2 regions of the Sodalis sp. RH20 genome follow, and region 2 is predicted to be linked to the other one. Evidence: riboswitches for the same ligand, from Rfam matches in the RefSeq annotation. Region 2 holds a riboswitch; the other holds the start of a gene.

What was found. A riboswitch is a leader RNA that binds a small molecule or an ion and turns the genes downstream of it on or off. The one in region 2 is predicted to bind thiamine pyrophosphate.
Region 1: linked by a shared signal. The riboswitch ahead of thiM (hydroxyethylthiazole kinase) and the one ahead of thiC (phosphomethylpyrimidine synthase ThiC) in region 2 are both predicted to bind thiamine pyrophosphate.

The regions. Positions count from the first base shown of each region.
Region 1 is NZ_CP178733.1:342,951-346,161, forward strand. Features, by position in the region: gene ACL2XM_RS01645 (helix-turn-helix transcriptional regulator) at 34-765, shown strand; gene ACL2XM_RS01650 (hypothetical protein) at 1,069-1,296, shown strand; TPP riboswitch at 1,411-1,511, shown strand; gene thiM (hydroxyethylthiazole kinase) at 1,551-2,345, shown strand; gene thiD (bifunctional hydroxymethylpyrimidine kinase/phosphomethylpyrimidine kinase) at 2,342-3,145, shown strand; gene ACL2XM_RS01665 (hypothetical protein) at 3,092-3,211, opposite strand, start outside.
Region 2 is NZ_CP178733.1:4,498,379-4,501,589, reverse strand. Features, by position in the region: gene thiC (phosphomethylpyrimidine synthase ThiC) at 1-1,541, opposite strand, end outside; TPP riboswitch at 1,641-1,754, opposite strand; gene rsd (sigma D regulator) at 1,799-2,320, opposite strand; gene nudC (NAD(+) diphosphatase) at 2,413-3,211, shown strand, end outside.

The DNA.
Region 1 (3,211 bases), 1.8 Mb from region 2:
GATGAGTGTTAGTTAATATGGCAGGCATATTTTATGGAAAAACCCTTAGAGAATAATCAAGATTTCTTTATCCAAACGATGAAAATAGAAATCAAACTTTATCTTCAGCAGATATTCAAGAACGCCAACGCGTTCTGTTTTGCCTACTTTATGATGAATAAAAGCGATAACTTCCCAGCCTATATAATATCCGACTACCCCAGCGGCTGGCTGAATCAATACCGCAGTTACGGTTATCAAAAAATCGACCCGGTGATGCTCATCGCCTGCCGGAAATTCACCCCTTTTTTTTGGCCTGATAATCCGTCGATAATACAAGAGCATAGCTTTTTCAGGCTGTCAAAATATTACCGGCTTGACAGCGGCTACACTTTTACGTTGCATGATTGCGATAACAACCTGGCTACATTAAGCATCAGCAACCGCCAGGGAAAGGAGGACTTTTATCATTTCATTGAGCAAAACAAAGAAAGACTGCAGATGCTGCTGATTAGCACTCATGATAAGGTATTGAACTTTATGCAAAATACGTTGCCCGACGCCACGTCCCATGGCGAGAGATCACACGTCCAGGCGCTGTCTCCCCGGGAAAAAGAAGTATTATTCTGGGCCAGTGTCGGAAAAACCTATGGCGAGGTCGCGACCATCCTGGCAATACGCGAGGGAACGGTAAAATTTCATATCAGAAATATTATTGATAAGCTAGGCGTTACGAATGCAAAACATGCCATCAGCCGGGCCACGGAACTTAAATTATTTGGTTAACTATCCATTTATCATTTCGCGCAACGCGATCACAACCCTGTCCATCTGTGGGAGTTTTATTATGCTGTCGGCTTAAAATGGACAGCGTTGCCAATATATTTGCAATCATTTATATAGTGTTTAAGATGCAGGCGTTGCCGCGAGAAATTTGATGCTATCATTGCCCGGTGATTCTTCTGGCTGTTGAAGGTAGGCATGATTAGATTCTGTCTTTTTAATTTATTAGCTTTGTTTTCATTAACGGCATATTCCTCTGAGCATCTCCATAAAATAATTTTAATCGATCTCATGAATAATAAGCCAATGTTTTGTCATGCTGAGCCCCGTTGGCGCTTTTCCCCGCCGATAAAAGACGATCCCTGGCTGGCCGGGCGGTTAAGCGCGCTGGCCGAGGCGGGATTTGCCCGCCTGGAGGGGGCCGGGGACAGTGCGCAGTGGTGGTTGACGCCCACCGGCGCCACGGGTGCGCAATTCTGCGGGGACGTTTGTTACGGCCGGATGTTGGTCAGTCCCCAGCGGCCCTGCTCATAGCCTTATTATTAAGTCTGCTGATAATTGTGTTTATGAGATCGACGCCGGCGGAGGGACCAGGCTCCGCCGGCAAACTCACCATTGATCTTTTCTCCCGCCCGCCGGATAATCATGCCACTTGACTCGGGGTGTCCGCCGCTGTGCGCCGGACTGAGATTTTACCCGTATGACCTGATCTGGATAATGCCAGCGTAGGGAAGTCACGGCCTGTTGTCCCGCCGGGTCCGTCTTCCTCAGCGCCGGCTGGGAGCGCTATGATTACCGAACCTGCCGAACTGCCCGGCTTAGCCGCCGCGTCTTCCCTTACCCTGCTGCGCCAGCGCAAGCCATTAGTCCATTGTATGACCAATGACGTGGTACAGGCGTTTACCGCCAATGCGCTCCTGGCCGTCGGCGCCGCCCCGGCCATGGTGATCGAACCCTGTGAGGCGGTTCAGTTCGCCGCCATGGCCGATGCGCTGCTGGTGAATATCGGCACGCTGACCGCGCCGCGGGCCGAGGCGATGATGGCCGCCATTACGTCGGCCAATCAGGCCGGCACGCCATGGGTGCTGGATCCGGTGGCCGTGGGCGCATTAACCTTCCGTACTGAATTCGCCCGGGGCGTATTGCCGTTAAAACCCGCCGCCATTCGCGCCAATGCCTCGGAAATCCTGGCGCTGGCCGGGCAGCCGGCCCTGGGCCGCGGCGTGGACAGCGCCGACGACTCCCGCCTCGCCCTGCCTTTTGCCCGCCGGCTGGCCGCGGACTATGGCACCCTGGTCGCGGTTACCGGCCGGGTGGACTTTATCACCGACGGCGATCGGGTCTGGTCCGTGACCGACGGCGACGCCATGATGACGCGCGTCACCGGTACTGGCTGCGCCTTATCGGCCGTGGCGGCGGCGTTTTGCGCCCTGCCGGGCGATCGGTTGCAGCATCTGGCCGCCGCCTGCAGGATCATGGCGCTGGCCGGGCGGTTAACCGCCCGGGACGCGGCGGGTCCGGGCAGCTTTGCCGTCGGCTTCCTCGACCGGCTGTACGGCCTGCAGGAGGAGGATATACCATGAAGCGCTGCCATAACCTGCTCAGTATCGCCGGCACCGATCCCAGCGGCGGCGCCGGTATCCAGGCTGATTTAAAAACCTTCTCGGCGCTTGGCGCCTATGGCGCCACGGTCATCACCGCGCTGGTGGCGCAAAATACCCGCGGCGTGCAGTCCATCTATCCTATCAGCGCTGAATTCGTCGCCGCCCAGCTGGATTCCGTGCTCGGGGACCTGCGTATCGACAGCGCCAAAATCGGCATGCTCGGGCAGGCGGACATCGTGCGGACGGTGGCGGCAAAACTGCGGCAATATCCCATACCCTATGTGGTGCTCGATACCGTGATGGTGGCGAAAAGCGGCGATTTCCTGCTGTCGCCGGATGCCGTGAGCGCCGTGCGGGATGTCTTATTGCCGCTGGCGTCCATCATCACCCCTAATTTGCCGGAAGCGGCGGCGCTGCTGGGCTGCCGCGCCGCCGCCAGCGAGGAGGAAATGCGCCGGCAGGGCCGGGAACTCCTGGCCTACGGCTGCCAGGCGGTGGTGATGAAGGGCGGCCACCTGCATGGCGACTCCAGTCCCGACTGGCTTATCACCGCCACGGACGAACGGCGTTTCGACGCCGTCAGGGTGAACACCCGGCATACCCATGGCACCGGTTGCACGCTCTCCGCCGCGCTGGCGGCCCTGCGTCCGCTGCATGACGACTGGGCGCAAACGCTCGCGGCGGCCAAAGCCTGGCTGCAGCAGGCGCTGCTACATGCGGATGATCTACAGGTCGGGCAGGGGATCGGGCCGGTCCATCATTTCCACCAGTGGTGGTGACATTCCGGTGAGAATGCCCTGGGCAAAGTTAAGCAGCGAGCGGGCGTCGTGCAGATGCCGGGCGTC
Region 2 (3,211 bases):
TGCTTAACATCTTCTTTGTTCGGCAGGCCCAGATGCTCTTTCGGCGTGACGTAGCACAGCATCGCACAGCCGAACCAGCCGATAAGCGCGGCGCCGATGCCGGAGGTAAAATGGTCGTAACCCGGCGCGATATCGGTGGTCAGCGGCCCCAGGGTATAAAACGGCGCTTCGTGGCAATGCTCCAGCTGTTCGGTCATGTTGCGCCGGATCATCTGCATGGGAACATGGCCAGGGCCTTCGATCATCACCTGCACGTCGTACTCCCAGGCAACTTTGGTCAATTCGCCCAGGGTATAGAGTTCGGCAAACTGCGCTTCGTCGTTGGCATCCTGGATGGAGCCGGGACGCAGGCCGTCCCCGAGGGATAATGAGACGTCGTAGTCGGCGCAAATCTGGCAAATATCGCGAAAATGCTCGTACAGGAAGCTTTCCTGGTGATGCGACAGGCACCATTTGGCCATAATGGATCCGCCGCGCGACACGATGCCGGTCAACCGTTTGGCGGTCATCGGCACGTAACGCAACAGCACGCCGGCATGGATGGTAAAATAGTCCACGCCCTGTTCCGCCTGCTCGAGCAAGGTGTCGCGAAAGCATTCCCAGGTCAGGTTTTCCGCCACGCCGTTGACTTTTTCCAGCGCCTGGTAGATGGGCACCGTGCCGATGGGCACCGGACTGTTGCGCAGGATCCACTCGCGGGTTTCATGGATATAGCGGCCGGTGGACAGGTCCATCACCGTATCCGCTCCCCAACGGGTCGCCCAGACCAGCTTCTCGACCTCTTCCTCAATGGATGAACTGACGGCCGAGTTGCCGATATTGGCGTTGACCTTGACCAGGAAATTGCGGCCGATAATCATCGGCTCCGACTCCGGATGGTTGATATTGGCGGGGATAATGGCACGACCGTCGGCCACTTCCCGGCGCACGAACTCCGGGGTAATATCCGGCGGCAAATGCGCGCCGAAGCTCTGGCCGGGATGCTGTTGCAGCAATACGTCGCCGCGGATGCGTTCACGGCCCATATTTTCCCGCAGGGCGATAAACTCCATTTCCGGCGTAATGACGCCAGCGCGGGCATAATGCAATTGCGTGACGCGCCGGCCGGATTTGGCGCGCCGCGGCGTATGGCTGGGGGCGAAACGAACCTCATCCAGGCCCTCGTCGGCCCGGCGTTCGCCGGTATAACGCGAGCTTAGGCTGTTCAACGCCTCGCTGTCCCCGCGCTGCTCAATCCAGCCAGAACGCAGGCGGTGAAGGCCGGCGCGCACGTCTATCTCTGTCGCCGGATCGCCATAGGGTCCGGCGGTGTCGTATACCGGCACCGGCTCGTTTTCTTCGTAGCGCGGCGTTTTGCCGTTGCCGCCGATAAGCGTGGGGCTAAGCGCGATCTCCCGCATCGGCACCCGGATGTCGGCGCTGTTGCCCTGGAGATAAATACGCCGGGAGTTGGGGAAGGCTTCGCCTTTCAGACGATGGATGAATTCCTGCGCCTGGGCGCGCTGCTCACGGCGGGAAGGGGTGGTTTTGGATAACGACATAGCAATTCCTCACAATAAACGGGAAAATTGCTTGTCAGGAGCGCTACGGGAGTAATGAGGCCGGGCTTTGAATTTAGCAAAATAGACTATAAATCAAAGCGTTGCTTTACTCTTGTTCCCTTCGCAGGTATTAACCCGATCAGGTTCCGCGGATCCCGAATTAACGGTCTCAGCCTGGCGTAATGTACGCGCTAGGCACTCCGACAAGATATAGCGGCCCGTGAAGGACCGGTTACGACTTACTGCTTACCGCAAAATTACGCCAGACGCGATACGTCCGGATTATTGGCGGCCGGCACCGAGGCCAGGTAGTCCGCTTTATATTCCAGCGCCTGCTGGATCAGTTTGTCCTCCAGGGCAAAACGCGTGGCCAGGGCCTCGCCCACGCCGGAAAGCGCCTGTTGGAACTCCATACAGTTATCATGATCGATGGCCGTTTCCAATTGGCTATCATAAAATGCCATGATTTGTTTGGTATTTTCCTGCAACGCCGGATACAACTGGGTACTGATGATTCTTTTGCTGCTGCTGGTATCGTCCGCGTCCTGAACGATACGATCGTAGATATGGAAATGGCCGGCGGAAAGGTAGTCCACCAGTTTATGGCAAAAGTCGTCCAGCGCGTTTTCGTCCAGGGGAGTATGCTTTTCTTTATTGGGCTTAAGACCGATGAGATGGTAATACGCAATGAGCAACTTCCTGCGGGCCAGTATCCACTGATCGATCAGTTCGTTACTGCCGCCAACGCGTTGAGCCAGAATGTCCAGCTGGTTTAGCATGATTGACTCCGATGTAATAAAGTAACGCTGCGTTACTCATCAATTAAAGCTAATTTCTAGCTTGCCAGTGAATAAGAGGTAGTGCAACTAAAATGGAACAAGAACTCAACGGTAGCGAAAATGGCTGGTGGATCGTCAGCCAGGACAGCAAATTGTGGTTACCCAAGGGGGAACTGCCATTTGGAACGGCATCGGCCTGGTCACTTCAAGGATTGACAGCGACGCTTATCGGCGAATGGGAGGGGTCGCCCGCCTGGCTGGTACGCCACGCCATGCCCCGGGATATGGGCTCGGTGCGCCAGATCATCGATAGCGACCCAGGCTTGTTCCAACTGGCGGGCCGGGGCGTGCAACTGGCGGAGTTTTATCGTTCCCATCGCTATTGCGGCTACTGCGGCCATGAGATGCGCGTCAGTAACCGGGAATGGGCCTGCCTGTGCGATCATTGCCATGAACGGTATTATCCGCAAATCGCGCCCTGTATTATCGTGGCGATCCGCCGCGGCGACGATATCCTGCTGGCCCAGCATACCCGCCATCGCGGCGGCATTTACACGGTGCTGGCCGGTTTTGCCGAGGTGGGGGAAACCCTGGAGCAGACCGTGGCCCGCGAGGTCATGGAGGAGACGCGGATTAAGGTGAAAAACGTCCGTTATGTCACCTCGCAGCCCTGGCCTTTCCCGCATTCGCTGATGATGGCGTTTATGGCGGAGTACGCCGGCGGCGAAATCACCCCCGATCATAATGAAATCCTTGATGCCGGCTGGTACCGTTATGACGCGCTGCCCCTGCTGCCGCCGCCCGGCACCGTGGCCAGGCGCTTAATTGAGGACACGGTCGCGCTCTGCCGCGCCGATCGGGAAAATGACGGCCCGCATGCTACACTCCATT